2 regions of the Lysinibacillus sp. UBA5994 genome follow, and region 2 is predicted to be linked to the other one. Evidence: riboswitches for the same ligand, from Rfam matches in the RefSeq annotation. Region 2 holds a riboswitch; the other holds the start of a gene.
The links. A riboswitch is a leader RNA that binds a small molecule or an ion and turns the genes downstream of it on or off. The one in region 2 is predicted to bind S-adenosylmethionine.
Positions count from the first base shown of each region.

Region 1: linked by a shared signal. The riboswitch ahead of metA (homoserine O-acetyltransferase MetA) and the one ahead of B3D98_RS11060 (MetQ/NlpA family ABC transporter substrate-binding protein) in region 2 are both predicted to bind S-adenosylmethionine.

Region 1 covers NZ_DJAU01000026.1:32,059-37,449, forward strand. Annotated here, with positions in the region: gene panF (sodium/pantothenate symporter) at 1-494, shown strand, start outside; gene B3D98_RS08245 (TSUP family transporter) at 535-1,305, opposite strand; gene B3D98_RS08250 (TrmB family transcriptional regulator) at 1,431-2,213, shown strand; gene B3D98_RS08255 (hypothetical protein) at 2,236-2,622, shown strand; gene B3D98_RS08260 (nucleotide excision repair endonuclease) at 2,677-3,048, opposite strand; SAM riboswitch class I at 3,252-3,363, shown strand; gene metA (homoserine O-acetyltransferase MetA) at 3,487-4,422, shown strand; gene B3D98_RS08270 (GerAB/ArcD/ProY family transporter) at 4,462-5,391, opposite strand, start outside.
Region 2 covers NZ_DJAU01000031.1:61,065-66,455, reverse strand. Annotated here, with positions in the region: gene B3D98_RS11080 (alpha-hydroxy acid oxidase) at 1-459, opposite strand, end outside; gene B3D98_RS11075 (enoyl-CoA hydratase/isomerase family protein) at 474-1,253, opposite strand; gene B3D98_RS11070 (methionine ABC transporter permease) at 1,267-1,938, opposite strand; gene B3D98_RS11065 (methionine ABC transporter ATP-binding protein) at 1,931-2,956, opposite strand; gene B3D98_RS11060 (MetQ/NlpA family ABC transporter substrate-binding protein) at 3,064-3,894, opposite strand; SAM riboswitch class I at 3,983-4,087, opposite strand; gene B3D98_RS11055 (PPC domain-containing DNA-binding protein) at 4,210-4,713, shown strand; gene B3D98_RS11050 (pyridoxal phosphate-dependent aminotransferase) at 4,756-5,391, opposite strand, start outside.

The sequences.
Region 1 (5,391 bases), on a different contig from region 2:
CGCCATTTTTAGCAGGAATCGTTTTAGCTGCACCAATGGCTGCGACAATGTCTACGGTTAATGCTTTACTAATGCTTGTCAGCTCTACAGTTGTCAAAGACATCTATTTAAATTATATGAAGCCGAAAGCTAGTGATGCAGAGATAAAGCGTGCAAGCTTTATTGTAACAACAGTCATTGGCCTAGCCGTTGTCATCTTTGCACTCAATCCACCTGATTTATTAGTGTGGTTGAACTTATTTGCCTTCGGTGGACTAGAGGCTGTCTTTATTTGGACAGTCGTTTTAGGATTGTATTGGAAAAAAGCGAATAAATACGGAGCGATTGCGTCAATGATTTCAGGCATGTTGTTGTATATTATGATTGATCGGTTTTATCCTTCTGTCTTTGGTATGCATACAGTCACGATACCAATTGTCGCATCCTTCTTTATTTTTGTGATTGTCAGTTTGTCCACTAGTCATAAATTTAAAAACGAAAAGCTTATGATTTAACGCCAAAACGCCACAGATTTCAAATTCTGTGGCGTTTATTTTAATGCATCATAAAATCATAGGCATTTTTCGCAAGTAATGTCATTGTAACGACAATAAATAGCGTGCGGACAAAGCCACTTCCTTTCTTGATTGCCATCCGTGAGCCAAGCATAGCCCCACCAATTTGCGCAATGCCCATGACTAGACCATAAACATAATGAATTTGACCTAAGTAAGCAAACATACAAACACCAGCCACATTACTCGCCAAATTTAAAAACTTCGCATTACCAGCCGCCTTTAAAAAATCGAAGCCTACCAATAAGAAGCTAAAGATTAAAAACGACCCTGTCCCAGGACCAAGAAATCCATCATAAAAACCAATAGCAAATAATAGCAGCATAAATAAAAACAAATGTTTTTTAGATAGATTTTTTACGGTAGAGACGGCACCCCAATCCTTTTTAAAGATCGTATATACCCCAACAGCCGCCAGCATAACAAGCATTAATGGCTTTAGTAATGCTGGATTAATCAGATGCACAGTCCAAGCACCACATAATGATCCGATAAATGCTAGTGGAAAATATTTGAGGACAGAGCGAATGTCCAGCTGGCCAGAACGATAGAAAGAAATAGAGGAAGTGAGCGAGCCCATAGCTCCTGCTAGTTTGTTCGTGGCAACCGCAGCAGCTGGATTGAGCCCAACAAATAGTAAGGCTGGTAGTGAAATTAAACCGCCCCCTCCCACTACTGAGTCAACAAAAGCCGCCAGAAATCCAAAAGAAATTAATAGTATGAGAATATGTACATCGATTTCAAACAACATATGACACCTCTTTATAATTAGTTACTACTGAAATAGTAACTAATTTTATTTACGCTGTAAACCCCATTTTTTCATTGGCAAATCTTCACATTGGTAGCCTATAATAAAGATAATGGAGGGATTACATGGAGGAATTAATCACCCAGCTGAAAGAAATGGGTTTTACAGAATATGAAGCGAAGGCCTATACGGCACTTGTTCAGCAAAGTCATGTCAGTGCTTATCAGGTTAGTAAAAATTCTGGCATACCACGTGCAAGAGTGTATGATATTTTAAATATCCTTGTAGAAAAGGGCATCGTGTTAAAAGAAGAGACCGCAGAACAAACGACCTATTCGGCAATGCCTGTGTCTGTGTTCTTACAGCAAATGCAACAGCGCTGGGAGTCGAATTTTACGTCTATAAGCGGAAAATTAGAGAAATTAGAGGAAAAAGTACAGGAAGCTGAGCCTAAAGTGGTCATGCTGAAGGGCAAGGAATCCATTATCAACTATTGTCAGTCACTTCTAAAGAAGGCGAAGAAAAAAGTGATGCTGTCGATGTGGGAAGATATGTATGATGCCTTACGTGAAGATTTGCAAGAGGTGGCGCTGCATGTTCCTGTTCATGGCATTACGTTGTATGTAGGAGAGCATCTCGCCTCAATTGACCAGCATAGAGCCACACATTATACAAAAAAAGCGTCTACACCGCATTGGTTTATCTTATCGATAGATGGTCAGGAAATGATTTATGGTCATTCTCCATCTACCCAAGAGACGGCCTTTATCACCAATGATCCGGTTCATATTTATTTGTTAGAGGATTATATATGGCATGATGTGCTCATCAATCGGTTAGTAAAACGTGATGACCAGGAGTTAGAAGACTGGATTGCTAAGGAACGTAAAGCTTTTTTCTTAGAATAGTCGTATAAGGAAGGGGAGTTACTTGAAAAAATTCGTGTTGCTAGGTTTAATAAGCCTACTAATGCTAGGAGCCTGTAATGCTACACCACCTACCGATCCACCAACGATTCATGAGCTAACGGTTGTCCCAGATAATGTCCAAAAAAATATCGTTTCTAATGACAGAATACAACTATTGCATGAAAAGGATGCTCCATATTACCTTGTTTATTATTCAAAAGGGAATGTATTGGCAAGTATTACAGCTGAGGGAAATAGGCTTATTATCCAGTTAGAAGAAGGCAGCGAGCAAAGGAAAGAGGCTCAACCCTATGTTTTTAAAGTCACCGTCAAGAATCCTGAGCTGGATACCATTGATTTGCGAATTAACGGTCAGAGTACGCCAATTGATCGTATGACCATTATGTGATAAAAGAAACCGAAATCCCTTTAGAAATGAGATTTCGGTTTCTTTACGTGATGCCTAATAAAAGACTTTGTCTACGTTATATTTAGAGCGGAAAGTATTAATCGCATATGTTTCGTAAATTTCACGTTCCATTGGATCTTCTACTTCATAGACTTCAATTTTGAACACTTCATCACGATGGTTTTTCATCGGAGATACATTATCCTCGAAATGTTTTTTAATACGTTGACGAATTTTACGTGCTTTCCCAACAAACAATAGCTCATTCTTGTCATTATAGAATAAGAAAATGCCGCCTTTATCACGTGTGATTTTATGGAAGTCAATAAAACCGAAGTAAGGTGTGATCGGCACATCACCTGGTTTTAAATCTTGTTCACGTTGACGGATTACTAGATCTGGTTTTGGAAATTCAATTTTAATCAAACTATTCACGTTCCTCTCTCTTACTAAAAGTATATGGTAACATAATTACTGCATGTTTACCATAAATTTTAAATGCAGAAACACCACATATAGCAAGCTTAGTGTACATCAAATGAGCAAGGAACATGCACATGAATCACAAAATATTCTATGAATTATTGATATTCTAACTAGTTCGTGTTACAATTCAAGATAATTAAATAATCTTATCAAGAGAAGCTGAGGGATTTGGCCCGATGACGCTTCAGCAACCTCTAACAATTGTTAGAAAGGTGCTAATTCCAGCAAAGGATTTTTTCCTTTGAGAGATAAGAGTGGACGTGAAAAAAATCCTTCTCATTCTATCTCGTATGGAATGAGGAGGATTTTTTAATTTCGTTGCATCCTACGCAAGTAAGATTTGCTAAAAGAGAGTGATTATAGAGAGGGGAAAGCAAGATGCCAATTAATATTCCGAAAAATTTACCAGCTGGAGAACATTTACGTGAGGAAAAAATCTTCGTCATGGAAGAAGATCGTGCGAAAACACAGCAAATCCGTCCATTAAATATATTAATATTAAATTTAATGCCTGAAAAAGAAAAAACAGAGCTCCAATTATTACGTTTATTGGGGAATACACCATTACAAGTCAATATTACCTTTTTGAATACAGCCACACACGAGTCTAAAAATGTGAGTAAATCCCATTTGCAGCTTTTCTACACAACGTTCAATCAGATTCTACACCGACGCTATGATGGTATGATTATAACTGGTGCGCCAGTAGAAAAAATGGCTTTTGAAGAGGTCAACTATTGGCAGGAAATTTCAGAAATTATGGATTGGTCTAAAAAGAATGTGACATCCGTGCTACATATATGTTGGGGGGCACAGGCTGCATTGTATCATCATTATGGCATTGGGAAGGTTGAGCTTTCTGCTAAATGCTCAGGCGTCTATTCCCATGTGATTACAGATTTAACTGTAGATTTGGTACGTGGCTTTAGTGATTTATTTACTGCACCTCATTCACGCTATACATCTGTTTCGATTGACGAGGTTCGCAATCATCCAGATCTACGATTATTATCCTATTCAGAGGATGCTGGGGTATTTATTGTACAATCAAAAGATAATAAAAATATTATGATTACGGGGCATCTAGAGTATGATGCGACAACACTAGCCGATGAATATAGTCGCGATGTGGCGAAGGGCATAGATATCGCCGTTCCTGTAAACTACTTCCCGAATGACGATCCGACACAAGTGCCGATGAATACATGGCGTGCCCATACGCATCTATTATTCTCTAACTGGTTGAACTACTATGTTTACCAAGAAACACCATATGAATGGGATTTTGTAGATGAAATCGAATATCATATTTAATTAATAAAAAGTCTAATTTCTTTTCTAGCTTAGAAGAAATTAGACTTTTTGATTGTCATCTTCTGTTTCCTGCTGAGGTGTTTCGTTTTTTTGAGCCTTGGATTTACGATTGCGAATAACTACCACAATCAACAAAAGTATGGGTAATAAAATGGTGAAAATAAAGGAAAAGATTGGCCAAATTTCATTATTATAATTAGTAGAATGCACAATATCTGGATGAACAATTTGAGAAAGTCCAATGACAATTATACCCATCGGTATAATAAGCGGACGATGATCCTTAATCTTCAAAATTTGTGCAAGGCCAACAACGGTCGTATAGAAATACATAAATGTACGAATATATATAGACGTAATCCACATAAATGCCATAATGATTTCTATGCGCTGTAAAAAATTCCCTATAGATATTCTTTGCGCTAAGGCATAGCTAGGAAATGTCCTTGATGCAGTGTTTTCAGGACCTAATACAAGAATCGATAGGACAATCAACGTAACTAAGACGATTCCGCCAAGGATTGCCCCAATATATAGCCCTTTCTGTGCAGACGGCTGTACATTGACGCCAGTAGGATAGAGCATCAATAATACAATTAATGGAAAGGAAAAGATACTCATAAAGCGTGCAATACTATAAAACATAGATGCTTTGGTCGCTTCTAGTAGAGGCTGAATATTCTCAAATGTAATTTGAGGGGTAATACTAATGACGAAAAAAATAAAAATAAAGATAAACAATGGGAAGAGGATTTCTGCCGAACGGGCAAAGGTCTCAATCCCTAAATAAGCGGCATACATAATAAGGATACTGAACAGTAGGGCAAATGCTAATGTCGGTGTCTCTGGCATAACTTCCGTTTTCATGAAAATACCGATAAAATAAAGTAATTCTCCAGCCGAAAGAAAGGTCATAATCAGGAAACAAATCGCTGTGATTTTCCCGAAAAAACGCCCAAGAATTTTTTC
Region 2 (5,391 bases):
TTCATTAGTAGACCAATATAATTGAAACCATTTTGTTGCAGAAGGCGCAGCTTGAGCAACTTCTTCAAGAGCAAAAGTGGACACAGTGCTTTGTATATAAGGGATATTTAAAAACTGGGCGGCACGTGCAACGGCAAGCTCACCTTCATCGTGAACCATTCCGTTCATGCCCACAGGAGCAAAAAGCAAAGGAGTTGGATATGTTTTACCAAACAAATGAACCGATGTATCAACGTTTGACACATCATTTAAAAATCGGGGAACAATGGAATACTTCTCAAAAGCTGCACGATTATTGCGCAGTGTTTGTTCACCGCCAGCACCTGAACGGATGTAGCCAAAAGGGCCAGCTTCGATTTTTTCCGCTACGGCCTTTTCTAAATCTGCAAAGCAAATGGGGAAGGAGGCTTGTGCAGTTATATTTTTTAAGAGTAGATCGCCATCAGTTATGTTTGTCATCGTTACTACCTCACTTATTTATTGAAAATAGGCTTTCTTTTATTTAAAAAGGCTTGAATACCTTCGTTATAATCGTCTGAACTAAATGAATCCAAAACTAACTGTGCCAGCTCATCGTTTTCTTCAATTTCACCATCAACAATTGCTTGGATAATTTTTTTGATGCCTGCGTTTGCAATGGATGATTTACTTAATAAATGTTCAGCGAATTGCAATGTCGCCTCATCAATTTCCTCTGGTTCGTGTAGGGCCGTAATTAAACCAATATTTTTTCCTTCTTCAGCTGTAAAAATAGTAGCTGTGTACAAAATTTCCTTTGCCTTAGCGACACCAACAATATTGATGAGACGTTTCGTGCTTTCTAAATTATAGACAATACCTATGTTTGCAGCGGTAATGCCTAGCTTACTCTTAGGCGTTGCTATTCTAAAATCACAAGCATTTGCTAACTCTAAGCCACCACCAATTGCTAAGCCCTGAATCATAGCAATTGTCGGGTGTGGAAATTTATAGAGAGTATCGATCGCCTTTAGAGCCAATTCATTATAGGCTTTAGCATTGTCTGTAGCATAACGAACATCTAAAAACTCGCTAATATCTGCACCGGAAGAAAAGGCTACTTCATTGACACCGCGAACAATTAAAAGTTTGATGGAAGAATCTATACGGAGCAGCTCTAGTTGGTCTACTATGGCTTGAAACATTGCCCTTGATAAAGAATTCCGTTTATCCGGGCGGTTTAATACTAACGTTGCAATATAGCCACTTTTCTCTACATAAATTTCGTTTGTCATCTTCATTCTCCTCTTAATCTTTTTTCAACTTCGCGGCGAAGCGGTTACCAATGGATTGAATGCTCTGCACAAGGATGATTAAGATAAAGACAGTTGCATACATCACATCAACCTCATAGCGCAAATGACCATAACGATAGGCAAGGTCACCTAAACCGCCAGCACCAACCATTCCTGCCATTGCTGTTGCACCAATTAATCCTATTGTGGCAATTGTTAAGCCTAAAATAATAGATGGTCGCGCTTCACGTAATAGGACATGCCAAATGATATGGCGACGTTTAATACCCATGGCTGTGTAGGCTTCTACTACTCCGGAATCCACTTCTAAAAGCGCAGACTCCATCAGTCGTGCAATATAAGGAGCTGTGTAAACAACTAGTGGAACGATTACACCTTTAACACCAATTGTTGTACCTACAATTAACTTGGTAAAAGGTAAGATGAAGAATAGTAAAATGATAAATGGAACAGAGCGAACAATATTGATAAATAGATTAAAAAACTGATAGAAAAATTTATTTTCAAAGGATTGTCCTGGTCGTGTTAAAACGATTAATAGCCCTAATGGAATGCCAATCAGAATGGAGAAAAATAATGAAATTCCGACCATTTGAAATGTTTCGATAATTGCTTTGCCAATAACATCTGACCAATCTGTAAAGAAGCTTTGGATACTACTCATTGAACGCACCTCCTAATTCTTCCACTGCCACGCCATTTTCTGAAAAATACGTTAACGCCTTTTGGACAATCTGCGTTTCGCCATGTAAATGCACCACAATATTGCCGACAATACCGTTTTTTAATTCAATAATATTAGCTGTTAAAATATTTGGTTGCACATCATATACCTTAGTGACTTCTGCTAATAATGGCTTACCAGTACTTTCACCAAGGAATGTTAAACGGATTACACTTCCTGAAACATTTAATTGCTCAATAAGAGAAGGGGATAAATTACGTTGTGAAATTGTATTCAAAAACTTTCGCGTTGTAGGGTGCTTCGGTTTCGCAAAAAGTTCAATCGCTGTGCCAAATTCCACAACTTTCCCTGATTCTAGAACAGAAACCTCATCGCAAATTTTTTGAATTACATTCATTTCATGTGTGATGAGCAGAATCGTAATGCCTAATTCACGATTAATTTTTAACAACAATTCAAGAATGGCTTCCGTTGTCTCTGGATCAAGTGCACTTGTTGCTTCGTCGCTAAGTAAAATCTCTGGTTCCTGTGCTAAGGCACGTGCAATAGCCACACGCTGTTTTTGACCACCTGAAAGTTGATTTGGGTAACTATCTAGTTTATCTGTTAAACCGACAATTTCAGCATACTTAGCTACTCGGTTTTTTACTTCCGCCTCTTTATAGCCTAGTAGCTTTAAGGGAACTGCAATATTATTGTAAACTGTTGCTGTTTTTAAGAGATTAAAGTGCTGGAAGATCATCCCGATTTTTTGGCGTGTTTGACGTAATTCGTGAAGAGAAAGGGTCGTAATGTCTACATTGTCTATCACTACTTTTCCTGCTGTAGGACGTTCTAGTAGATTAACGCAACGAATGAGTGTACTTTTACCAGCACCACTATAGCCTATTACACCATGAATTTGTCCCTTTTTTACGTGAAGATTGATGCCATCCACAGCTTTTATGATGCCTTTTTTCGACTTAAATTCTTTTGAGATATTTTGTAATTGAATCATGCAATTGTTTGCTCCTTTCTCAACCTTCTAAAAAGCAAGAATCTGCTCGTCTTCCCATTGGGGAATTTCAGCAGATTCTTCGGCTTTATAGAAGCTTTCTGAACATATTACCAGCTAGGGATTACAGAACCTTTGAATTCCTCTTCGATGAATTGACGCACTTCGTCAGATTGGTAAGCCTCAACGAACTTTTTAATTGTTGGATCATTTTCATTTTCAGCACGTACAACAATATAGTTCACGTATGGAGAATCAGTAGATTCCAATAAAATAGAGTCATCTTTAGGATTAATACCAGCTTCTAATGCAAAGTTTGTATTAATAGCTGCTACATCTACCTCACTAAGTTGTTTAGGAATTTGAGCCGCCTCTAATTCAATGAATTTTAAATTCTTTTTGTTTTCTTCTACATCACGGATCGAGGCTGTTAAGTCTGCACCCTCTTTTAACTTAATATAGCCAGCTTCCTGTAAAACAAAGAGGGCACGCGCTCCATTCGTTGGGTCGTTTGGTAAGCCAAACGTTGCACCTTCAGGAATGTCATCAAAGGATTTATATTTTTCTGAGTAGATACCCATTGGATTTAAAATCGTCTTGCCCACTGGTACTAAATCTGTATCATGGTCTTTATTAAATGTATCTAGGAAAGGCTCGTGTTGATAGCTGTTCGCATCAAGATCACCTTCAGCTAAGGATGTATTAGGTAAAACATAGTCAGAAAATGATTTTAGTTCAACTTCTAGCCCATTTTCTTTTGCTACTTTAGCGGCTACTTCTGCAATTTGTTCGTGTGGACCAGAAGTGACGCCTACAACGATTTTCTTTTCATCAATTCCTTCAGCTTGGCTTTTACTATCTTCTTTAGAGCCACAGCCTGCTAAAGCTGCTACTAATGTTAGACTTGCTAATCCTACTAAAAATTTATTTTTCTTTTTCATGATAATACCTCCAAGATTGTTTTTATCGGTTTTTTGAAAATAAAAAAACTCTCTTACAAATTAAGAGAGGCTCATGAAAAGATGTCCTCTCTTATCTATCAAACGAATTTCGTTTGCAGGATTTAGCACCTTCCTTTAAAAAGGAGGTTGCCGAGCTTCATAGGGCCAGTCCCTCAGCTACTCTTGATAAGAGATTTATAATATTTTTTTGTAATTCCGATAGAACTAATATAATTTATAGGGTATAGTAAGTCAATAAATAATTTTTAAATTTTTTATATAATTATAATATTTCGACGCAAAAGAGGGATTACAATGTCTATAAGAGTTAATTATGGTATAGGTTCATTTGGTAAGGTTATTAGTGCTCGTTTTCTAACGGGAACAGATATCATTGAAGGGATTGAAGCGCTTTGCGAAGAGAATAGCATAGAGTCAGCAACAATTGTAAGCTGTATTGGCAGCTTTCAAAAAAGCAGCTTTGTTTATTTAGTGCCAGATGCAACAGCTCAAATTCATGTTCGTTTTAGTGATGTGATTGAAAAAGAGGGACCATTAGAATTTATTCAAGGTTCAGGTGTGGTGTGTAAACGAGATGGTGGATATGAGACACATATCCATGGTTCTATGAGCGATCAATGGGGTGTTGTATCAGGTGGGCATTTAATAAAAGGGGGCAACCCTGTTATTACTGCTGACATCGTGTTGGCAGAGGTACAAGGAATTCAACATATTCGAAAATGGGATGATGAAACAGGTCATGTTCAATTTTATCCATTAGAAAATGGTTTAGGGCAACCAAGGAAAATTGAAAAATAGTAATAATCCTGTAGCTAGTGATAGCTACAGGATACGGCGTCATTATCTTTTAAACAATTGTAATTGCTCGATTCTATGGATTGCTTCACGTAAGCGCTCCTCACTAACCAGCAATCCTACGCGTACATAGCCTTCACCATATTGACCGAAGCCATTACCTGCTGCTACAGCGATATCAGCTTTTTCGAGCAAAAGATCAGCAAACTGTTCACTTGTATAGCCTAGTGGTACAGGGAGCCATGCGAAGAAGGAGCCTTTTGGAGCCGTAACATGCCAGCCAATTCTTCGAGCTTCTTCAATGAGTACATTGCGGCGACGCTCATAAGTAGCTCGTAGTTCATCCGTACATTGCTGGGAAGCCGTCAGTGCTACTGCTGCAGCTTGTTGAATGGCAGGGAATTGACTACAAAACAGATGATCCTGAATTAGATTAATAGCAGCAATAATCTCAGCATTTCCTACAGCGAAGCCTATACGCCAGCCAGCCATATTATAGGTTTTCGATAATGTATACATTTCAACTCCTACTTCTTTTGCACCCTTTGCTTGAAGGAAGCTAACTGGTTTATTACCGTCAAATCCTATTGCCCCATAAGCAAAATCATGTGATACGATAATATTGTGCTCCTTCGCAAAGCGAACGGTCTCTTCAAAAAACGCAAGTGATGCTGTACCACC